4 regions of the Herbaspirillum sp. VT-16-41 genome follow, and region 2 is predicted to be linked to each of the others. Evidence: predicted binding sites of a transcription regulator. Region 2 holds the regulator's gene; each other region holds the start of a gene.
What was found. The regulator FliA, encoded in region 2, starts transcription of late flagellar genes. The targets are predictions, from matches to a motif close to CTAAAGTTTNNNNNNNNNNNGCCGNTA.
Positions count from the first base shown of each region.

Region 1: the regulator FliA is predicted to act here: its motif matches at 3,958-3,984, upstream of fliD (flagellar filament capping protein FliD).
Region 3: the regulator FliA is predicted to act here: its motif matches at 2,462-2,488, upstream of BTM36_RS02665 (FlxA-like family protein).
Region 4: the regulator FliA is predicted to act here: its motif matches at 3,914-3,940, upstream of BTM36_RS00430 (DUF4088 family protein).

Region 1 is NZ_MUXB01000106.1:78,930-84,859, reverse strand. It holds gene fahA (fumarylacetoacetase) at 1-556, shown strand, start outside; gene maiA (maleylacetoacetate isomerase) at 593-1,240, shown strand; gene BTM36_RS12890 (MaoC family dehydratase) at 1,253-1,702, opposite strand; gene fliD (flagellar filament capping protein FliD) at 1,858-3,885, opposite strand; gene BTM36_RS12880 (Lrp/AsnC family transcriptional regulator) at 4,222-4,716, opposite strand; gene BTM36_RS12875 (aspartate aminotransferase family protein) at 4,850-5,930, opposite strand, start outside.
Region 2 is NZ_MUXB01000114.1:112,512-118,441, reverse strand. It holds gene flgM (flagellar biosynthesis anti-sigma factor FlgM) at 1-181, shown strand, start outside; gene BTM36_RS15815 (flagella synthesis protein FlgN) at 212-670, shown strand; gene BTM36_RS15810 (RNA polymerase sigma factor FliA) at 900-1,637, opposite strand; gene BTM36_RS15805 (antiactivator of flagellar biosynthesis FleN protein) at 1,643-2,443, opposite strand; gene flhF (flagellar biosynthesis protein FlhF) at 2,478-3,962, opposite strand; gene flhA (flagellar biosynthesis protein FlhA) at 3,959-5,930, opposite strand, start outside.
Region 3 is NZ_MUXB01000020.1:162,223-168,152, reverse strand. It holds gene ada (bifunctional DNA-binding transcriptional regulator/O6-methylguanine-DNA methyltransferase Ada) at 1-516, opposite strand, end outside; gene BTM36_RS02675 (Lrp/AsnC family transcriptional regulator) at 626-1,144, opposite strand; gene hppD (4-hydroxyphenylpyruvate dioxygenase) at 1,291-2,391, shown strand; gene BTM36_RS02665 (FlxA-like family protein) at 2,554-2,904, shown strand; gene BTM36_RS02660 (MFS transporter) at 2,945-4,312, opposite strand; gene BTM36_RS02655 (amidohydrolase) at 4,378-5,421, opposite strand; gene BTM36_RS02650 (RraA family protein) at 5,414-5,930, opposite strand, start outside.
Region 4 is NZ_MUXB01000014.1:61,062-66,991, forward strand. It holds gene BTM36_RS00405 (AraC family transcriptional regulator) at 51-890, shown strand; gene BTM36_RS00410 (LysE family translocator) at 896-1,528, opposite strand; gene BTM36_RS00415 (M20 aminoacylase family protein) at 1,696-2,889, shown strand; gene BTM36_RS00420 (DUF1304 domain-containing protein) at 2,992-3,342, shown strand; gene BTM36_RS00425 (DUF695 domain-containing protein) at 3,342-3,878, shown strand; gene BTM36_RS00430 (DUF4088 family protein) at 4,053-4,772, shown strand; gene BTM36_RS00435 (DUF3047 domain-containing protein) at 4,804-5,574, opposite strand; gene BTM36_RS00440 (LysR family transcriptional regulator) at 5,822-5,930, opposite strand, start outside.

The sequences.
Region 1 (5,930 bases), on a different contig from region 2:
GCCGCTCGGCCCCTTCCTGTCGAAGAGCTTCGCCTCCACCATCTCGCCCTGGATCGTCACGCTGGAAGCACTGGCCCCGTATCGTTGCGCCTGGACCCGTCCGGCCGACGATCCGCAGCCGCTGCCCTACCTGGATGCCCCCACCCTGCGCGAGAGCGGCGCCTTCGATCTGCAGCTGGAAGTGCTGATCCAGACCGCCGCCATGCGTGAGGCCGGCACCGCCCCGCAGCGCCTGTCGCTGTCCAACTACCGCGACGCCTACTGGACCGTGGCGCAACTGGTGGCGCACCACACGGTCAACGGCTGCAACCTGCGGCCCGGTGATTTCCTGGGTACCGGCACCTTGTCCGGTGCGCAAGCTGACGAAGCCGGCTCGCTGCTGGAACTGAGCGCCGGCGGCAAGGCGCCCATCACCTTGGCCAACGGTGAACGTCGCGTGTTCCTGGAAGATGGCGACACCATCATCCTGCGTGCTGCCGCTCGTCGCGACGGCTTGCCCACGATCGGGTTCGGTGAAGCCGCCGGCACCGTGCTCCCGGCACGCAGCCTGGCCTGATGCGCCTGGTTTCCAAGGAAGGATGAAAGGAAGAGGATGACTACCCTGTACAGCTATTTCCGCAGCTCGGCCTCCTACCGCGTGCGCATTGCCCTCAATCTCAAGGGCGTGACCTACGAGACGGCGGCGGTGCACCTGCTCAACCAGGGCGGCGAGCAATTGCTGCCGGCCTTCACGCAACTGAACCCGCATGCGCTGGTGCCGGTGCTGGCCGACCAGGGGCAACTGCTGAGGCAGTCGATGGCGATCCTGGAGTATCTGGAAGAGCGCTATCCCACGCCTTCGCTGCTGCCCGGCGATGCCTTCGCGCGCGCCCGCATCCGCGAACTGTCGCTGGCCATCGCCTGTGAAATCCATCCCCTGAACAACCTGCGCGTGCTGCGTTATCTCAAGCACCAGCTCAACGTCGACGAAACCCAGAAGACCGCCTGGATCCAGCACTGGATCAAGCTCGGCTTTGCCGCGCTGGAGCAGCAACTGGCCGCCGACACCACGCGCGGTCACTTCTGCGTGGGCGATGCACCGACCATGGCCGATTGCTTCCTGGTGCCGCAGATCTTCAATGCGCGCCGCTTCGAGGTCGACATGGCACCCTATCCGACGCTATGCGCCATCGAGGCTGCCTGCAATGTCCTGCCAGCCTTCGAACAGGCGCATCCGGCACGCCAGCCGGACGCCGCCTGAACTGGGCCAGGCTTAGCTGCGGCGCGGCACCAGCAGGTTGCCGGTCATGATCAGCACGGCTTCGTCGTGCTGGTTGTAGGTGGTCACGCGATGGTTGAGAAAACCCTGCAGGGGGCGCGATTGCGAGGTCTTGATACCCAGCACTTCGGCCTCCAGGCGCAGCACGTCGCCGGGGCGGGTGGGGCGTGGCCAGCGGAATTCGTCGAAGCCGGCGCCGATGATGCCGCCCTGGATGTGGAGCGTATCGACCAGCAAGCGCATGGTCAGCGCGGCGGTATGCCAGCCGCTGGCCGCCAGTCCACGAAAGAAGGTCTGCTGGGCGGCAGCGTCATCCAGGTGGAAGGGCTGGGGATCGAACTGGGTGGCGAACTGCTTGATGGCCTCGGCATCCACGGTCAACGTGGCGGGTGAACGGAAAACCTGGCCGGGCTGGAAATCTTCCAAATACTTGGGGGTATCCACGATGTCTCCTGATCGTTGTTATCGCTGTGATGTCCCGGTCTTCAGGAAACCGGAAAGGCCCCCAGTATAGCGACTTCCGCAAAGACCACAGGCCGCAGCGGAGGGCGCGCTGCGGCCTGTGGTGTTGTCACCGGCGATCAACCCGAGCTTCGGGCTCAGGACGACTTCGACAGCTTGGTCAACTGCTGCGTCAGATAGCTTTGCCTTGCCTGCATGGTTGCGAGTGTGACGTTCAGACGATTGAACTGGTTGGTGTAGTTATCCTTCAGGTCCTGCAGGCGCGAATTGGCCGCCGTCTGCTGGTCCGTGACGATCTTCAGGCTGGCCTGCAGGCCCTTGGTCTTGGTGGCCAGCGTGCCACCTTCCTTCAGGATGCCATCCATCACCGTCTGCAGCTTGGTGACCACGCCGCCCGTGGCGGTGAAGAGCTTGCTGATGCCCTCGAAGTCCTTGTTGGCAGCCGTGGTCAGCTTGATCGAATCCAGCGCCAGCGTGCCGTCCTTCTGGAAGGAGATGCCGACCTGCGACAGGTTCATCCCCCCGCCTTCGCCCAGCGCGCCCAGCATGGTGCTACGGATCTGCGTCATCATGTTCAGCACCGACGATTCCGACGCCAGCGGCGAGCCGGTATTGGCCTCGCCCTTGGTGGTGGACGGGGTTTGCTTGGTCAGGTTGGTCACCGCCTTGGCCAGCGTGTTGTAGGCGTTGACGAAGGTATTGGCGGCGGTGGTCAGGCCGCTGGTGTCATTGGAAATGGCCAGCGTGAAATTGTCGGTGGCATTGGTGACCTTGCTCAGGTTCAGCGTCACCCCCGAGATCACGTTGGTGACCTTGTTGCTGGTGCTGGTCACGACCACGCCGTCGATGGTCATCCGCGCATCCTGCGCCTTGGCCAGCTGGCCCATGCTGCTGCCGGTGAGGCCGGCGTAATCATTGCTGCCGGTCAGCTTGACCGCGTCGCTGCCGGTCGGGGTGAGCACCAGCTGCTCCTTGCCGCCGCTGGTGGTGATGCTGGCCGTCACGCCGGTGTTGGCGTCGTTGATGGCCTTCATCACGTCATTGAGCTGGATATCGCCACTGGCGTCCAGATCGGTCGGGGTGATGTTGAAGGACTTGTTGCCCACCTGCAGTGCCAGCGCGCCGGTGGCGAAGGTCTGGCCAGCCGTCACGCCCGGGGTGGTCACGGTGCCGCTGGGATCGAAGGCGAACGGCGCAAACGAGCCGGTGCCGCTGACCCGCAGGGTGTTGGCCGCGCCGCTGTCTTTGGCGGTCAGCACCAGGTGGTCATTGGTGCCATCGCTGACGATGGAGGCGCTCACGCCCGCTTCGCTGGCGTTGATGGCATCACGCACACCGGCCAGGGTATTGGTCTTGGGCTGGATCAGCACGGTCGAGCCGTTGCCGGTCTTGATGGCCAGCACGCCATTGTCGAAGGTGCTGCCCGGGGCGATGCCGGCCGAGCTGACCTTGACCGCTTGCGCCAGCTGGTTCACCGCCAGGCTGTACGAGCCCGACGCCGCCTTGGCGGCGTCGCGCGGGGCCTGCACCTGGGTCACGCTGCCCGGCGTGCTGGAGGCCGGATCGTAGCTCAGCCCCGAGAGGGTGTTGTTGGCGGTGATCTTGATGGTATTGGCGGTGCCGCCGGTATTGGATTCCAGCACCAGGTGGTCGCCGCTGCCGTCGGTGGTGATCGACGCCGTGACCCCGGCCTTGGAGGCATTGATCGCATCGCGCACGCCGGCCAGCGTGGCATTGGCCTTGAGCGTGATGAAGGTGGGCTGGTTGCTGCCCACCTTGATGGCGACCGAATCGCCGGCATTGAAGGTGGTGCCGGTGGCATAGCCGCCCGACTTCAGCTTCTGCGCCAGTACCTTGGTCGATTCATCGGTGTTGGTCTCGGCCGTGAGCGGATCGGTGGTGAGGCCCGTGCCGGTACCGGCATTGGTCAGGGTGGTCTTCTGGGCGCTGAAGGTGGCCGAGGTCATCCCCTTGAGGGCGCTCTGATAGGTCGACAGCGCGTTCTTCAGCGTCCCGTACGCCGAAATGAGCGTGTTGAAGCCGGTTTCCTTGTTTTTCAGCGGCGTGAGCCGCGACTTGCTTTCAACCGAAATGAGCTGGTTGACCAAGGTCGCCACATCGAGCGGACCGGCTGACGTGGAGATGGACCCGGTGGAAGTTGCCATGTTGACCCCTGAACAATATCGAATTCTTCTTGTAATCTGGAAACGCTGACAAATCGTCAGCGTTCGCCACATTAACGGCAGCTCTTTACAAAAGTAAAGGTCAGTTTGCTGACCAAAACTGGAATTTGTTCGGGATTTTTGTGGAGCTTTGATGGAGATACGGCCCGCGCAGCTAAACAGGGCGGCCAGCGGACGGGGGAGGGTGGCGGGAAGACAGAAGGAAGGCTGCAGAGGGCGGCAAGGAGCGGAAAGGAGCGGAAAGGAGCGGAAAGGAGCGGAAAGGAGCGGCACGGAGCCTCCGGCCCATGCCCCATCCCCCCCTGGCTTCAGTCCGGATCAGGTCTGGATGAACTTTTCCAGCGGGTAGTGATGCTTGATGAAGGGTGACTTGATGACGATGTAGCTGAAATACTTTTCAATGCGCAGGTTCTGCTCCAGCAGCGACTCGATCACGCTCTGGTAATGCACCACGCTGCGGGTCATGAACTTGAGCAGGTAGTCGTAACCCCCGCTGACCAGGTGGCATTCGATGACCTCGTCGACATTGCGGATATAGGACTCGAACTTGGCGAAGTCTTCGCGGCGGTGGTCCGACAGGGTCACCTCGGTGAACACGATCTGCACGTCGGCCAGTTTTTCCAGGCGGATGTAGGCGCCGTAGCCGCTGATGTAGCCGGCCTTTTCCAGGCGCTTGACGCGGATCAGGCAGGGGCTGGGGGACAGGCCGACGGCGTCGGCCAGGATCACATTGGTAATGCGGCTATTTTCCTGCAGGTGACACAAAATCCTCAGATCGATCCGGTCCAGTTTCAACGCGCCGTTAGTCATCATGTTGCCTCGGGTTATTCGACTCAACCGGCCTGCTGTCCCTGGGCGGGGAAGGCAGGCCGGATGTCAGGGCATTTTAACCCCTCCGGTCCCTGTTTTTGGCATGTGACCGGGGGCTTTGCTCGCATCGACCGGCTTATTTGACGGCCTGGCGCACCTCGGGCTGGGCCAGCACTTCATCGAGGATGGCCTTCAGCCGCTGGAACATCAGCTCGAAATCGGCCGGTGTATAGCACAGCGCCGGCGCAAAACCGAGGATGTTGTCGCCGAAGGCGCGGAACACCAGGCCCTGCTGGTAGGCCACCTTGAAGATGCGTTCATGCAGCTTCAGTTCGGGTGCGAAGCGCGCCTTGGTGTGCTTGTTGGCCACCAGTTCCAGCGCACCCAGCAGCCCCCGGCTGCGGGCATCCCCCACCAGCGGATGATCCAGCAGGGCGCGCAGGCCACCGGCGAAATAAGGCTCGACCCGACGACCGTTTTCCAGCAGACCACCTTCCTCGTACAGGCGCAGCACCTCCAGCGCCACTGCCGCACTGACCGGATGAGCCGAATAGGTCTGACCGTGGCCGACCACGGTGCTCATGGGCGCGCCATCGGCAATGCCCTGATAGACCCGGTCCGACATCATCACCGCGCCCATCGGCGCGTAGCCCGCGGTCAGGCCCTTGGCCATGGTCATCAGGTCCGGCTGCACGTCTTCGTCCAGGCAGGCAAACATGGGGCCGGTGCGGCCGAAGCCGGTGATCACCTCGTCCACCACGAACAGGATGCCCAGCTCGTTGCAAGCCAGCTGCATGGCCTTCAACCAGCCCTTGGGCGGCACCACCACACCGCCCGAACCCTGGATCGGTTCGCAGAAGAAGGCCGCCACCTGGTCCGCACCCAGTTCGGCCACCTTGCTGCGCAGCGCCTGTACCGAGGCGGCGATGATGGCTGCGTCGTCGGCCAGTTCGCTGCGGTAGGGATAGGGCGAAGGCAGGTAGTGCTGGGTCGGCAGCGGCAGATCGAAGTTGAAGTGGAAATTGGGCAGCGCCGTCAGTCCCGCCCCCACCGAAGAGGAACCATGGTAGCCACGCTGCAGCGAGATGAAATGCTTCTTGGCCGGCTTGCCGATGGCGTTGTGGTAGTGCGTGATGTAGCGGATGGCGGCATCCACCGCGTCCGATCCGCCCAGGGTGAAGTAGACATGCCGGAGCGAGGCCGGGCTGATGTCCACC
Region 2 (5,930 bases):
GTCCAGCACCTATCAGTCGCTGGAAACCAAGGTCAACAGCAACAGCAGCAGTTTCGATGCCAAGAAAGTGGCCGAAATCAAGGCTGCCATCGCCAACGGCACTTTCCAGATCGATCCGGAAAAAGTGGCCAATGGCCTGATCGACACCGTCAAGACCCTGATCAGCGCCCGTCCGGCCTGATCGTCACTGCCTTCGCACAGGATGACCCGCATGAATCCGGCCAGCAACCTGCCTCTGGAACACGCTGCCCTGTCCCGCCTGGTCGAAAAACTGAATCAGGAACAGGCCTTGCTGGCTGAAGCCACCGCCGAAGGCCTGACCGACATCATTTCCGAAAAAGCCACCATCGTTTCCGACATGGCCACGCTGGCCGGTAACCGCCACAGCCTGCTGGGCAGCCTGGGTTACAGCGAAGATGAGGCCGGCATGCAGCAGTGGATGAACGAACACGGCAGCGACGCCGACAAGGACGTCTGGGCCGGCCTGTTCGAACTGGCCCAGGATGCCAAGGAGCTCAACCGCGTCAATGGCTTGCTGATCGGCAAGAAACTCTCGATCAACCAGAGCGCACTGACCATCCTGCAAGGCAAGACCGGCACCGGCAACTTCTACGGACCGGATGGACAGAACAGCATCAAATCTTCCGGCCGCAGGCTTGGCGTGGTCTGACCACCCTCCAAGCCGAGCGCCACGAGCGCAATCGCCGCAGATTCAAAGACCCCGAGTGCCATGCCTCGGGGTCTTTTTTTGTGCCGTGCAGGTGCCTCAAGCTTTACCTGCTCAGCACAAGCTGGGTCAGACCCAAGGCGGCACACAAGAGCTCGATGGAATTGAAAACGGCTCCCGAAGGAGCCGTTAGAGCATGCCGGAGCGCGTCCTCCCGGACGCAAATCACTTCTCAGGCCACCCCACTCCACGAATGCTCCCGCAGATAGGAACGCATGCGTGAGATCGCCTGGCTATGCAGCTGGCACACACGGGACTCGGACACGCCCATGACGGCGCCGATCTCCTTGAGGTTCATTTCCTGCTCGTAGTAAAGGGCCATCAGGATCTGCTCGCGCTCGGGCAGGGCCTTGATGGAATCCACCACGGCTTCGCGGAAGCCGCCGTTGATCAGGTTCTGCAGCGGGTCGTCATCGGACTCGGCGGTCTGGTAGCGGTCCAGGAAATGTTCATGACCACCATCGTCGTCGTGGAAATCCTCGTAGTAGATCAACTGGTGCCCACCGCATTCGCTGAGCAGCGACTGATACTCGGTGAGGCTGATCTTGAGGTGCTGCGCCACTTCGGTTTCCTGCGGCTGGCGACCGAGCTGCTGCAGCAAGGCCTGCATGGCTTCGTCTACCTTGCGGGCGTTCTGACGGATGCTGCGCGGCAGCCAGTCGCTGCTGCGCAGTTCGTCGAGCATGGCGCCGCGAATGCGTTGGACGGCATAGGTCTCGAACTGCGCGCCATGGGTCTCTTCGTAGCGGTTGACGGCGTCGAGCAAGCCCATCATGCCGGCCTGGATCAGGTCGTCCACCTCTACGCTAGGGGGCAATTTGGCCTTGAGCTGATGCGCCAGTTTCTTGACCAGCGGCGCATGCTGCTCCAGCACATCATTCTTGCCCTTTTTTCCCTTGACGTTATACATGCACGTCACACTCCCAGGCTTGCACCATCGGTTGCCATTCCGTAAGTGCTGCGGGCCGTATCGGCCGCCGTGAATTGCTTGGACAGGCGCTGGAAAGCCAGCGCCGCACCGGCAAAGGGAAACACATCCATCACCGCCCGCCCCTGGCCGGTAGCGCGGCGGATATGGTCGTCGGCCGGGATGGCGCCGAGGAAATTCAACTGCGCTGCCAGATAGCGGCTGGCGGCCTGGGCCATGTTGGCGTAGACGGTGCGCGCCTCGGCCTCGGTGGCGTCATTGACGATCAGGCTGAAGGGACGGCGTCCGATACGGTCGCTCAGGCTCTTCAGGAGCACGTAGGCGGCCTTGATCGAGGTGGCCGTGGTCGAGACCTGGATCACGATCTCGCCCATTTCCATGGTCGGCACCGGCAGCGACTGGTCACTGGCCAGCACGCCGTTGACGAGGGTGATTTCGGCCTGCTCGATAAGGCTGTCGAAAATCTCGGCCAGACGTCCGGCCTGGGGATCGCTGGCCGCCGGCACGGTACGGCGGGCGATGCGGGCCATGGCAAAACCTTCGGGCAGCATGCGGGTGGCCTCGCGCAAGGGACGTTCGGCACGCGCCACTTCCTGCAGGGTGGCGACGTCGTGGCGCAGGCCGATGCGGGTCAGCAGGCCGGTACTGGCCACGTCGCCATCGACAACCAGCACGTTATGCTTGGCCTGCGACAGGGATGCGGCAATATTGATGAGCATGGCGCTCTTCTCTTCTTCACCCAGCACCGAGAAGAAAGTGAACAGTCGGGGGACCGGACGCTCCAGCATCCGGCGCAGTCCGGCTGCCTGGTCGATATCGTAACTAGCCAAAGCTCACCTCGCGCAAACCTTTATCGTTCATGGACATCGCGGTGGGGCCGATCACGCCGGGCAGTTCGCCTTCCTGGAATTCAAAAGGGGCGGTCTCGCGTTTCTGCTTGAAAGCACGGTCTGCCAGGTACAGCTTGTTGGCCACGTGCAGGTCTTCCGGCACGCGCTGGCCGTTGGCGACGTAGTGCAGGTTGAGCTTGTGGCGGATCACCACGTCTAGCACGTTGCCGATGGTGGCAGCTTCATCAAGCTTGGTGATGATGCAGCCGGCCAGACCGGAGCTGGAATAGGCATGCACCACTTCATTGAGGGTACCACCGGTGGCAGTGGCGTTCAGGCACAGCAGACGCTTGATGTCCACGCCGGCACCGGCCAGCATGGCGTCCTGCTCGGCCACCATCTGGTCGCGCTGGCCTACCCCTGCGGTATCGATGAGCACGGTGTGCTTGCCCTTGAGTTCTTCCAGGGCGATGCGCAGGTCGGTCTCGTCCTTGACCGAGTGCACCATCACACCCAGGATCTTGCCGTAGATGCGCAATTGTTCGTAGCCGCCGATACGGTAGCCGTCGGTGGTGATCAAGGCCAGCTTGCCGGAGCCATGGCGCATCACGCAGCGTGCAGCCAGCTTGGCAGTGGTGGTGGTCTTGCCCACGCCGGTGGGGCCGACCAGGGCGAAGACTCCACCGTTTTCCAGCAGTTCGTTCTCGTTGGCCAGGGTGTTGAGGTTGCGCGCCAAGACCGACTTGACCCAGAACATGATGTCCTGCGACTTGGAGTTGGAGGGCAGGTTTTCAGTGATCAGGCGCGACAGGCTTGCCGAGAAGCCGGCGGCCAGCATTTCCTTCAGGACGATGCCCTTGAGCGGCTCGCGCTTTTGCGCGCCACCCCAGGAAATCTCGGCCAGCTGGGTTTCCAGCACGCCACGCATGGAGCGGATTTCGCTCATCACCTCGGACAGGATCTCGTCGTAGTCCTTGCCGTCGAATTCAGGCAGCGCCGAACGCGGACGTTGATCCTGTTCGGCAGCATCAGCAGCCCCGGCCGCTGGCGGCTGGGCCGCGGCACTGCCGGCACGACGGCTGCGCCAGACGCGCGCATCGGGGCCGGGTGCAGCTTCTGCTGCGCGGGCGGGCGCCCGACCCTGGGCCGGCTGGTCCAGCAGGGGCGCCTGCTCGGTACGCAGGGCGCGGGCCGGCTGCTGCGCCAGCGGCGAAGACAGCAGTGCGGGACGCTTGGGCTGCTGCGCCGGCGGCAGACCGGATTGCTGCTGCAGCGAGGCCGCCTGCGGGCGAGCCCCAGCTTCGCGCGCACCGGTGGGCGCCACCAGGGTGGTCATATCCTCGTTGGCCATGGCCAGGATCTCCACCCCGTCGGGAATATTGCGGTTGGAGAGAATGACGGCATCCGGGCCAAGCGCCTCGCGGACCTGACGCCAGGCCTCGCGAGAAGAATTGGCGATAAATTTCTTGACGTTCATGCTTGCCCTCCAACTAGGCTGGTAACTTTAATCGTTTTCGATTCTGGCACTTCAGCGTGCGACAACACGCGCAACTGCGGCATGGCACGACGCAGGAAGCGTGCCATCAGCGTGCGCAGCGGCGCCCCCACCAGCAGTACCGGCGCGTAGCCGAGCTGCTCCTGGCGCTGCGCCGCGATTTCGGTCTGCTGCACCAGCGAATCGGCCAGACCCGGCTCGATACCGCCGGTGTCGCCGCTGGCCTGCAGCGCCTGCATGAGCAGACGTTCGAGCTTGGAGTCCAGCGCCATGACCGGCAACTCGCTCTCGCCCGGGAAAATCTGTTGCACGATGGCCCGACCCAGCGCGATGCGGACGATGGCCGTGAGATCGGTCGGGTCCTGGATGCGCGCGGCGTGCTCGGACAAGGTTTCGATGATAGTGCGCATATCGCGAATGTGCACGCCTTCGGTGAGCAGGTTCTGCAACACTTTCTGCAAGGTACCCAGGGGCAACATCTTCGGTACCAGATCTTCCACCAGCTTGGGCGCTTCCTTGGCCAGGTGGTCCAGCAGGCTCTGCACTTCCTGGCGGCCCAGCAGCTCGGAAGCATGGGTGGTGATCAGGTGGTTCAGGTGGGTGGCGACAACGGTGCCGGCGTCGACCACGGTATAGCCCATGGTCGAGGCCTGTTCGCGCAGGCTGTTGTCGATCCAGACGGCCGGCAGACCGAAGGCCGGGTCGGAAGTCATCATGCCCGGCAAGGGGCCGGTCACCATGCCCGGGTTGATCGCCAGGTACTGGCCGGCATGCGCCTCGCCATTGCCCACTTCCACGCCTTTGAGGGTGATGCGGTAGGCCGAGGGTTTCAATTCCAGATTGTCGCGGATATGGATGGGCGGCGACAGGAAGCCGACCTCCTGGGCGAATTTCTTGCGGATGCCCTTGATGCGCTTGAGCAGTTCGCCGCCCTGCCCCTTGTCCACCAGCGGGATGAGGCGGTAGCCCACTTCCAGGCCCAGGGTATCGACCGGCATGACGTCGTTCCAGCTGGCCTCCTCGCCTTCGGCGGGCGCGGCCGCAGCTGCTGCGGCTTGCGGGGTGGCGGCGGCACTTTCGGCCTTGGCGGTCTGGACGCGCTTGCTGATGGCATACGCGCCACCGCCCATGGCAGCCGCCAGCAGCAGGAAGGCGATATGCGGCATGCCCGGGATCAGGCCCATGCCGCCGATGATGACGGCGGTGATGTAGAGCACTTCCGGCTTGGCGAAGAGCTGGTTGATCAGCTGGCCGCCCACGTCCTGGTCGTTGGCCACGCGCGAGACCACCACACCGGCGGCCGTCGAAATGATCAGCGAGGGAATCTGCGCCACCAGGCCATCACCGATGGCCAGCAACGTGTAGTTCTTCAGTGCGGCGTCGAAGGCCAGGTCGTGCTGGACCATCCCCACCACCAGACCGCCGACGATGTTGACCACGGTCACGATGATGCCGGCGATGGCGTCGCCGCGCACGTACTTGGAGGCACCGTCCATGGCACCGTAGAACTCCGACTCCTGTGCCACTTCCTTGCGGCGGGCGCGGGCCTCCGGCTCACCGATCAGGCCGGCATTGAGGTCGGCGTCGATCGCCATCTGCTTGCCCGGCATCGCATCCAGGGTGAAGCGCGCACCCACTTCGGCGATACGGCCGGCACCCTTGGTCACCACCATGAAGTTGATGATGGTCAGGATCACGAACACCACGATACCGACCGTGTAGTTGCCGCCGATCAGGAAGTGACCGAAGGCTTCGATCACCTTGCCGGCGGCGTCCGGGCCGGTATGGCCCTCGGTCAGCACGACCCGGGTCGAGGCCACGTTCAGTGACAGGCGCAGCATGGTCGACACCAGCAGCACCGCCGGGAAGGCGATGAAATCCAGCGGCTTGACGGTATAGAGCGCCGTCATCAGCACAATCACCGAGAGCGAGATGTTGAAGCTGAACAGC
Region 3 (5,930 bases), on a different contig from region 2:
CTGACGCAGGCGCTGCGCCCGCCGGGCGTCGCCATAGGCCTTGGGGGTCAACCCGGTGTGGGCCTTGAAGAGCCGATGGAAGTGGTAGCGGCTCAAGCCGACGGCCTGGGCCAGGTCCTCGGTGGCGGGCGCCTGCTCGGCGGCTTCGATCAGGCGGCAGGCCTGGGCGATGGCCAGGGCCTGGCGCTCCTGCAGCGGCGGCAGGTCGGGCCGGCAGCGCTTGCAGGGGCGAAAACCAGCCGCTTCGGCAGCCACACAACTGGCGTGAAAGGCCACGTTCTTGCGCAAGGGCGTGCGCGCGCCGCAGGAGGGCTTGCAATAGACGCCGGTGCTCTTGACCGAATACCAGAACAGGCCGTCGAACGCCGGGTCGCGGCGCTGCACGGCCAGCCAGCGTTGCTGGTCGGCGAGGGACGGGTCGGTCAGTGACGGGTCGGCGGATGCGGGGCCCTCCTCCGTGGAGGGCGCGGGGGACGTAGGGGGCCTGGAAATCATCGGGGAGGTCGTACTCGGCATGGGGTGCTCCTGCTATCGGGTCAGGATGATTCTAGGCGCCCCCTGGTGGCGTCGCACTCGGGCGCTTGCTTTTGAATTCGCAAGCCACCCACCCTTTGCGTTCACTCCCTCATTGGGAGAAGCGAATGCGCTGGCGCGACTTCACCGGCTGCATGACGTGTTCCAGCGGCAGTTCGTGCGATTGCTTGACCTTCTTGAGGGTGATGTTGGATTTGACGTTGGTCACGCCAGGCAGGCGCAGCAGCCGGCTCATCATGAATTCGGAAAACGCCGCCAGGTCGGGAGCCACGATGCGCAGGATATAATCGCCCTCCCCCGTGACGGAAAAGCATTCGGTGACCTCTGGCATCGTTTCCACGGCTTTTTCGAACAACTCGCCCCGGGTTTCGCCCTGGCGATCCAGGGTGACGGTGGTGAAGGCCGTCACGCCCAGGCCGACCACCGCCGGGTCCAGCACGGCGGTGTAGCGTTCGATGACGTGGGCTTCTTCCAGGCGCTGCACGCGACGACTGATCTGGGAGGTGGACAAGTGAACTTTCAGTCCCAGTGCACTGTTGGTAATATGTCCGTCACGCTGCAGCTCGGTCAGCAAGGCCAGATCGTAGCGATCCACATTGATGATGCTCATTTATCTCTCCAATTTTCTTATTTAAGATTTATTTGTGCATATTAACCCCTAATTTGCGCAAAAAACAATCACAAATTGCAGTGGCGACGCAATAAACTCCTCGCATGGGCCGGGCTTGCCGGCCTTTCCAATCCGAGGAGACACAGATGGGCCACGCAGACAGCCAGATCAGCCAACTTGCCGCCGCCAGCACGGACCTGTTCGACAACCCCATGGGGACCGACGGTTTCGAGTTCGTCGAATACACCGCCGCCGACCCGGCCGCCATCGCCGGCGTGCTGGAACTGATGGGCTTTACCGCCGTGGCGCGTCACCGTTCCAAGAACGTGACCCTGTATCGCCAGGGCCAGATCAACTTCATCCTCAACGGTGAGCCGGACAGCAATGCCGCCGCCTTCGCCCAGGTGCATGGCGCCTCGGTCAATGCCATGGCCTTCCGCGTCAAGGATGCGGCCCTCGTCTACAAGCGCGCGCTGGAACTGGGCGCCGAAGGCGTGGAAGCCCGCCTGGGCCCGATGGAGCTGAACATCCCGGCCATCCGCGGCATCGGCGGCTCGCTGCTGTATCTGGTGGACCGCTATGGCGACAACGGCTCCATCTATGACGTCGATTTCCAGTTCTTCCCCGGCGTGGAGCGCAATCCCAAAGGCGTGGGCCTGACCTATATCGACCACCTGACCCATAACGTCATGCGCGGCGCCATGGATACCTGGTCGTCGTTCTATACGCGCCTGTTCAACTTCCGCGAGATCAAGTATTTCGACATCGAGGGCAAGGTCACCGGCCTGCGCTCGCGGGCCATGACCAGCCCGTGCGGCAAGATCCGCATTCCCATCAACGAGAGCGCGGACGACAAGTCGCAGATCGAGGAATTCATCAAGCAGTACAACGGCGAGGGCATCCAGCACATCGCCCTGGGCACCGACGACATCTACCAGACCGTGCGCGCCCTGTACGCTCGCGGGGTGCCATTGCAGGACACCATCGCCACCTACTACGACCTGGTGGAACGCCGCATCCCCGGCCATGGCGAAGACCTGGCCGCCCTGCGCGAACTGAAGATCCTCATCGATGGCGCCCCCACCGCCGGCCAGGGGCTGCTGTTGCAGATCTTCACCCAGAACCTGATCGGCCCGGTGTTCTATGAAATCATCCAGCGCAAGGGCAACGACGGCTTCGGCGAGGGCAATTTCAAGGCCTTGTTCGAATCCATCGAACTGGACCAGATGCGCCGCGGCGTCATCTGAGGCAGGCTCTGGCGGCAAGGCGCAGCGCCCGCTACGGGCCTGCGCCTTTTCGCTTTTTTACGTTTCGCGACTCAAGCTTTGCAGGAAGCTGCCGTAACTCTACCCAAAGGCAATCTTGCCTGAACCTGCAAGACTGGCGCCTCGACCGGGGCTGGAGTTCGCATGAACATCGCGTATGAACAAGAAAAAACTGCCGAGGCCAGCCACACCGCCCATGCAGACACGCTGGACCATGACCCCGCCGAACTGATCGAGCAGCTCAGTCACCACATCCTGATCCTGCAACAGCAGGCGCAGTCGCTGGCACGCTTCCCGGCCAATCGCGACGGCAAGCAGCAGCGCCAGTTGCTGCAGCAGCAGATCCGCACCCTCTACCAGCAATTGTTTGCGCTGGAGCAGCAACAGTCCCGTCAGCGCAGGCGCGGTGAGAATTACCTCAGCATGGCCCTGTCGGTGGCCGCCCATGCGGCCCACCACCACGCCCAGAGCGAGGCCCTGGCCGCAGTCGCCTGAGCCCTGCCCTCGCCGTTCTCTTCCGCTCCTTGCGTACCCTTCAATAGCGCAGCCGTGTCAGGCTGACCGCACACGCCAGCGCCGCCAGCCCGGCGGCGCAGCACAGCACCAGCGCATACGGTGCATCCGACCACGCCAGCAGCATGGCCACCACCGAGGCGCCCACGGTCTGCCCGGTCAGGCGCGCCGTGCCCAGCATGCCGCTGGCGCCACCGGTACGCTCACGCGGGGCGGCGCTGATCATGGTGCGGTTGTTGGGCGACTGGAACAGCCCGAAGCCAAACCCGCATATCGCAAACTGCAGCGCCATCAGGCCGTCCGGCGTGCCATGGTCGATCGTCAGCAGCGACAGCAGGCCCAGGCACATCACCCCGAGCCCTATCCCGCCCAGCAAACCCGCCGCGATACGGTCCGACAGCTTGCCCGCCACCACCCCGGTCAGGGCCACGGCAATCGGCCAGGCCGTCAACAACAGCCCGGCACGGGCGGCGCTGATGCCCAGGTAGTTCTGCAACATGAACGGCAGCATCACGAACACCGCCATCTGCGCCGCGAAGGAACAGAAGGAGGTGCCGATGGACAACGCAAACATGGGAATGCGCAGCAGGTCCAGCGGCAGCATGGGCGCGCTGGACGACTGCAGCTTGAGCAACAGGAACAAGCTCAGCCCGGTCAGCACGGCGCAGCCGGCCACCACCCAGACGCCCTGCAGATGGCCGACCGCATCGATGGTATAGAGCAGCAAGCCGATGAAGCACATGCACAGGAGCGCGCTCTGCCGGTCGAAGCGGCGCGGGGCCAGCGGATTGGTGGGCAGCGCCTTGTTGCCCACCACGAGCGCGGCCAGCCCGAGCGGGATATTGATCAGGAACAGCCAGTGCCAGGATGCCAGGTGCAGGATGAAGCCGGCCACGGTCGGCCCCAGGGCATTGCCGGTGCCGGCCACCAGGGCGTTGTAGCCGATGGCACGGCCCAGCAGGCGCGCCGGGTAGATGAAGCGGATCAGCGCCGTATTGACCGACAGGATGCCGGCCGCGCCCAGCCCCTGCAGCACCCGCGCCAGGCTCAGCTGCAGCATGTCATTGCTGGCGGCGCAGGCCAGCGAAGCCAGCGTGAAGAGGAACAGCCCGCCCAGATAGACGCGCCGGTAGCCCACCACCTCGCCCAGCGAAGCCAGCGGCAGCAGGCACACCGCCATGGCGATCTGGTAGCTGTTGATGACCCAGATGGCATCGGCATCGCTGGCCTTGAGATCAGCCGCCATCGACGGCAGCGCCAGGTTGGCGATGGAACCGTCCAGGACCGCGATGGTGATGCCCAGCACCACGGTGGCGATGGCGAGGAAGCGCTGCCGGGGCGGCAGGCCGTCGGCGTCATGCGGGGCGCCGCTGCGGGTCTGTACGTGCACTGTCTGCTTTCAAGGCTTGAGATGATCCGGGGACGCCGGGGCGTCCGAACGAGGGCGTTATGCTATCACCGCCCTGCCTCCTGCATGCGGTAGACCTCCCGGGCGGTACCACTGAAGAGCGCTGTGCGCTCGGGCGCGGACAGGTCCACCGTCAGCCGCTTGAAGGCATTCCACAGGCTGACATAGCCGAACATGCCCTTGTCCACCGGGAAATTGCTCTCGAACATGCAGCGCTGCGGACCGAAGAGGTCGATGCAGGTGTCGATATACGGTCGCCAGGCCTGGGCCAGCTGGATTGAATCCGGCGGTACGGCCTGATGATGGAAATCCCAGCCGCCCACGGGCATGCCCAGACCACCCAGCTTGAGCCAGACATTGGGCAGGGCCGCGATGGCGCGCATGCCGCGCTCCCACTCGCGTCGTGCTGCCTCACGCTGGCCGGCGTAGGGGCCGGCGCCGAGCGGGCCGCCGCAGTGATCCAGGACCAAGCGGGTGTCCGGGCAGGCCTGGGCCAGCGCCCGCACTTCATCCAGCTGGGTGTGATAGGCCCAGACGTCCAGCGACAGGTCGTAGCGCGCCAGCAGGCGTGCACCGGTGCGGAACCTGTCCTGCGCCAGCAGGCCGGGTGGTGGCGGCTGCGGGTTGCTGCGAATGACGGGATCGGCATGCCAGGCCGTGGTATTGCGGATGCCGCGCAGGCGGCCGTTGCCGGCCTGCTGCAGGGCTTCGACCACAGCCTGTACGTCGGCGCCCAGCATCAGGTCGGCAAAGCCGACGATGGCTGCGCAGGCGCGCACCGGGCCGTAAAGGCCGCTGGCCGATTGCGCCGCCACGCCATTGACGAACTCCACCTCGCCCACCGGTTGCATGGCCTGCGGCCCCTCCTGCCGGTACATCGAACGGCATTGCACGAACACCGTCTCGGTGATGCGATGGCCGCTGGACAGGTCGGCCATCCACTGCTCGAACAGGTAACGGTTGCCGGCGCGGTCCCACAGATGGTGGTGGGCGTCGATGATGGGCAGCTTCGGCTCCAGCACCGCTTCCTGCGTCAGGGCCAGCCAGTCGGGGCGTACCTGCAGGTGCGGCGAGGCGGCGGCATCAGCCATGGCGCGACACCGGCTGGCCGATCTGTTGGCAGCCCAGCCGCTTCAGGCTCGCATCGATCCAGCCACGGTCGCTGGTGCCGGCCTGGATGGCCGCCATCTGCGCCACCTCGGCATCATTCTTGGCCTTGGCGGCAGCGTAGACGGCGGCGATGTCGTCATAGCCCACGCACAGCAGGCCGTCGTAGTCGCCCACCACCAGGTCGCCCGGGGCAATCACCATGCCGTCGATGGCGATGGGAACATTGATCTCGCCGGGGCCATCCTTGTAGGGGCCGCGATGCGTGACACCGGCAGCGAACACCGGGAAGCTGCCGCCCTGGATGGCGTCCAGGTCGCGCACCGCGCCGTAGATGACGATGCCGCCCAGGCCACGCTGGATGGCGTGTGCCACCATCAGCTCGCCGATGATGGCGTTGGACAGGTCGCCCCCGGCATCGACCACCACGATGTCGCCCGGCTCGGCCAGGTCCAGGGCCTTGTGCACCATCAGGTTGTCACCCGGGCGCGAC
Region 4 (5,930 bases), on a different contig from region 2:
GCGGATACTTTATCTTAAAATGGCCCACCGCGACTCTCGCCAACCCTGTCATGATGCCTCTCCAACACTTCTGGCACACGCCCGAACTGCCCTTCCTCGAAGGCCGGCGCGCCACCGGTAGCCTGTCCTGCTATGCCCCGCATACGCATGACAGCTTTTCCATCGGCATCGTCGATGGCGGCCAGAGCGTCTTTTCCGTGGCGGGCCGGAGCATGGCCATCGTCCCCGGTGATGTCGTACTGGTCAGAGCCGGTGATGTGCATAGCTGCAATCCGGCCGAACTGCAGCGCTGGAGCTATCGCATGTTCCACCTCGATGTGCACTGGCTGGCCAGGCTGCTCGATGAAACCCCGAGCACCCGCGGGCTGCTCCAGAGAATGGATTCTCAGGTGCTGCGCTCTGCCTCGGCGGTCCAATTGCTCAACCGCATGACAGCGGCCCTGGACGCCCACCAGGTCGACCTGCACGCCGACCTGCAGGCCGACATCATCACTTGCCTGCACGAACTCATGCAGCTATGCGCAGAAACCTGCGCCAGCCCCCTCACGATGGCCACCATGACCACGATGGCCACGCAAGGCAGCGACGGCCTGCAGGCCGCGCATGATTTCCTGCAGGCCCATTGCCGTGAACGCATCACGCTCGACACCCTGGCCGCCATCGCCGGCACCAGCCGATATCAATTGATCCGCCAGTTCAATCGCCGCTTCGGCATGACGCCCCATGCACTGCAACTGGACATGAAGATCCGCCAGGCACGCGTGCTGCTGCGTCAGGGGGCGAGTGCGGCCGATGCCGCCTACGACACCGGCTTTGCCGACCAGAGCCATTTCCATCGCGTCTTCAAATCCCGTGTGGCCGTCACGCCCCTGCAATACGCAAGGCCCTGAGGACATCAGCGCAGGCGCCCGGCCGCCAGGGCCACGGCGGCCGCCAGCAACAGCAGGCCGGCGCAGCGCTCGATCAACGGCATCGCCCGGCCCAGCGCGACCACTACCTTTTCCCGCGCGATCAGGCAGACCAGCGCCGCATCCCAGGCCAGCACCGCACACGCCAGCCACACCCCATAGAACAGCTTGCGGCCCAGCCCGGTGTGCGCCTCCACGATCACGGTGAAGAGGCCGAAGTAGAACAAGCCATTCTTGGGATTCAATAGTGCCGACAGGAAGCCCGCGCCCATGCCGAGCAGGGGTGATACGCGCTGCGCATGCGCAATCGCCACCATGTCCGGCCAGTCGGCGGGTGCCCGGCTGGCGCGTATGAACATCCATCCCAGCCAGGCCAGGTAGCCGCTGGCCAGCCACTGCAAGGCGACCAGCAGCGCCGGACTGTCCTGCAGCACGCTCCAGCCGCCGATGGCCAGCGCGATATAGAGCCCATTGGCCAGCGCGATGCCCAGGCTCACGGCCAACCCATACGTCCGATCGTGACGCAGACTGCTACGCGCCAGCAACAGGAAATCCGGACCGGGACTGGCCAGCGCCAGCAGATGTGCGCCGGCCAGCAACAGAAATTCAGACCAGAACATGAGCATGCCTCCTCGCCTCGTCGGGCTATATCGAAAGAGGCGCATGCTAGGCAGGACGACGATCCCTGTATTGAACAAAATTGCGCGAACGGTGGCCCGGCGCAAGGCACGGTAAGATAGGCGGCTTCAGCACCACCTCCACACACTGTCCCAGACCAAGCCAGACCATGAAACTCATCGACCCCATCGTCCAGTTCCAGGCCGAACTGCAGAAGATCCGCCGCGACATCCACGCCCACCCCGAACTCGCCTATGAAGAGGTCCGCACCGCCGATGTGGTCGCGCAGAAGCTCACCGAATGGGGCATCCCGGTAGTACGAGGCCTGGGCGTGACCGGCGTGGTCGGCATCATCAAGAACGGCGACAGCCCGCGCGCCATCGGTTTGCGCGCCGACATGGACGCCCTGCCCATGCCCGAGATCAATACCTTCGCCCACGCCTCCCGCCACGAGGGCAAGATGCACGCCTGCGGCCACGACGGCCATACCGCCATGCTGCTGGGCGCGGCCTACTACCTCTCGCAGCATCGCAATTTCGATGGCACGGTGTATGTCATCTTCCAGCCCGCCGAAGAAGGCGGACGCGGCGCCGAGCGCATGATCCAGGATGGCCTGTTCGAGAAATACCCGATGGACGCCGTCTTCGGCATGCACAACTGGCCGGGCATCCCGGCCGGTCATTTCGGTGTGACGCCGGGTGCACAGATGGCCTCCAGCAACGAGTTCCACGTCACCGTCAAGGGCAAGGGCTCGCATGCGGCGCAACCGCACAAGGCGGTCGATCCGGTGATGACGGCGGTGCAGATCGCCCAGGCCTGGCAGACCATCGTGGCGCGCAACATCAACCCCAATGATCCGGCGGTGGTCTCGATCACCCAGATCCACACCGGCAGCGCCACCAACGTCATCCCCGACGAGGCGATGATGGTCGGCACCGTGCGCACCTTCAGCCTGCCCGTGCTGGACCTGATCGAACGCCGCATGCAGGAGATCGCCGAGCACACCGCCGCGGCCTTCGATGCCACCGTCGATTTCCGCTTCAACCGCAACTATCCGCCGCTGATCAACCACGTCGCCGAGACCGCATTCGCCGTCGAGGTGCTGACCGAACAGTTCGGCGCCGATCATGTCGATGCCCATACCGAACCGACCATGGGGGCCGAGGATTTCGCCTTCATGCTGCAGTACAAGCCGGGCTGCTATGTGTTCCTGGGCAATGGCGACGGCGGTCACCGCGATCATGGTCATGGACTGGGCCCGTGCAACCTGCACAACCCCAGCTATGACTTCAACGATGACCTGCTGCCCATCGGCGCCACCTACTGGGTGAGGCTGGCCGAGAAATTCCTGCAGGCGAAGTAAGACGGCAGGCCGGACGGCATTGGCGGGCGGCACGGTTTGAGGCATGATCCTCGGCACGCATCCTGAATCCTGATTTGTGATAACGATAACAAGGGAGAAACCTTGCACACCCTCGCCACTGCCCTCCTGCTGCTGGTCGCCATCGAGCATGTCTGGATCCTGATCCTGGAGATGTTCCTGTGGACCAAGCCGCTGGGACTGAAGACCTTCCGCCAATCGAAGCAGGCCGCCGAGGCGACGCGCGTGCTGGCGGCCAACCAGGGCTTGTATAACGGTTTCCTCGCGGCCGGGCTGTTCTGGAGCCTGGCGACCGGCGAGCGGCCCGTACAGTTCTTCTTCGTGATCTGCGTGCTGGTGGCCGGCATCTACGGCGGCCTGACCGCCAAGCGCTCTATCCTCTATATCCAGGGCCTGCCCGCCTTGCTGGTGCTGCTGGCCCTGCTGGCGAGCTGATGTTGCCGCTGCGACGCGTCTTCGCCTTGCTGGTCCCGGGTCTCCTCGCGCTGCTTGCAGGGCAAGCCACGGCGCAGGAGCAGGACGCCGAATGGTGGACCTACCAGACCCAGCGCGCCGGGCTGGCCTACACGGTCAAGCTGGACATGGGCCTGCGCCGGGCGTTTCCGCTCTCCGGTTTTCCCTATGTGCTGGTGACCCGCGTGAACTATGCCCCGGCCACGGGCGACGGCCTGCCGGCCGTGGCCGACCAGGACCGGCTGGAATCCCTGTCGGATGGCATCGCCGCTGCCATCGCCAGGAAAACCCGCAGCCTCTACGCCGGCACCACGTTCAGCCAGGGCCAGCAGCAATCGTATTTCTATGTGATCGATCCGAACGGACTGGAGAGCATTGCCACCAGCCTGCAGGCCCGGCTATGCCAGGCTTGCAAAAGCAGCGCGGCGATCCAGGCAGACCCGGCGTGGGCGCTCTATCGCGAGCAATTGCTGCCGGATGCGGAAACCCGGCAGCGCTACGGCCTGCGCAGTTACTAGGTGCGGCGGAAGTAGCCCTAAAGCAGGCACGACGGTAAAGTTTCGGCGTGGATGAGCCGATAACAGTTTTCCTGGCGGCATCATTGTTGGCACTCGCCATCACTCTCACTCCGGCAGCGATCGCGCTCATTTTGCCGGAATAACAACATCGGACCCGGTCCGAGGGGAAGCAGCATGAAACAGATCAAACTCATCCTCAAGGACGAGATCTACGACTCGCTGGAGCGGGATTATCACAACTTCGTGCGGCTCTCGACCAAGATCGATTCGGGCTTCGTCAAGCCGTCCTTCGATAGTTATCTGTTGGCCAAGGTTTCGGAGAACACCAATTTCCTCACCGAAGAAGCGGTACAGCACCTGATGCTGTCGGGCCAGTACGCCTGGGCGAGACGGGCGATGGACAAGGAATTTCCGGATGTGGTGCAGATCCTGATCGAACAGGCTGCGAATTACGGCTTCTGGATCGCGGTGCGCCACGACTGGACCACCGATGACCTGGTCAATGCCTCGCGCGCCTGGGCCAGTGCCATCATCAAGCAGGCCAAGGGCGACGAAACCCAGATCGATGTGCTGGCCGCGCAGATCAAGGCCTCGGCCACCAGCATCTCGGTGGTGCAGGAGCGCCTCCGCACCCCGGCCGCACTGCTGGCGGCGGCCATGGTGCAGGAATTGCGCGAGACCCACATCGCCATCGAACACGCCTCCGGCATGGTGGCGCGCGAAAAGCTGGGGGCCATGCGCACTCTGCTGAAGCTGGGACGGGCCTTCGGCAATGTCTCCGAAAAGGCCGAGCAGGACATGATGGACAAATTGAAACGCGAGAAGCCCTGGCTCTTCGAAGACGGCCCCAAGGGATTCTGGGGACACGTCGCGGCCTGGTGGCGCGGCGTCTAGGCCGGCCCGGCTGATTTCAGGCCATCCCCCTTCAGGGCAGCGTTTCCGCCTCGCGCATGAGGCGGATATCGCCGTACCACGCTTCCATCTTCTGGCCGGTATTGTCGGTATCGGTCAACACCCCCACGCCGATCAGGCGTCCCGGCTTCTCGCCGAAGATACGTTCATAATCCTCGGCGACATTGCGCTGGTACTTGCGCCACTGGCCCACGTGCTCCGGGCCGCTCTCGGCGACCAGCATCTGGATGCGGCCGGTACGACCATTGGCGATCACCTGCCCCACCTGCGCCTTGCTATCCCAGACATACATCAGCGTGGCATAAGGCAGCTCATGCCCGGTCAGCAATTTGGCGGTATCGAAGAGGATGGTGTCCATCAGCGAAAGCTTGTCATGGTCACCATCGAAGGCCAGCACGATGCGCACCGGCGAATCATCGGTCTCGCGGTGAGTGAGATCGGCCGTCGGGATCAGGCCACTGGCCTTCCAGCTCCAGGACAGCCAGGGCTTCTTGTTGATGTCGATGTCGACCGGATGACGCAGACCGGACGAAGCACGGTCGGCAAAGGCATGCAGCACGCTGCGCCCATTGTCATCGACCAGACGGTATTCGGTAGGAATCTTCTTGCGGGTGAAGACCAGCGGTTCCCAGCCAGCAGGAAGGCCCTTGGGCGGATTGGCGGAAAACAGCGCCAGTGCCTGGTCCAGCCTGGCCTGCTTGGCGGCGGCATCAGGGGCGGCTGGCGCCTGGCCGGCACATCCGGCCAGCAGCCAGGCGGCGCCAAGGCAGAGTGACGCCAGCACGCTGCGCGCGGCAGCAGCCTGGAAGGAAACGGGAAGCTGTGCAGCAAGTCGCGTGCGCGCACGCGTGAGACGCAAATTCATGAAGGCCGACCGGAGAAGAAGGGAATGCGGTCACCCCGACCGCAGACGAAGGCTAACAGGAAAACGCGGCTGCACGACATCCGGAAAAACCCTAGCGCGTAAAAAAACCTCAATGGCGAGTGGCGGAGCATCCCATCCGTCCTGCCAGCTGCTGGCCATCGGTCACTCAGTTTTGCTGGCGCAGGATCTGGATGAACATCTTGGCCAGCGACGACAGGGTGGTGTTCTTGCGGGTGACGATGCCGTAGTGCTCGATGCGCGTCTTCAGGTTCACG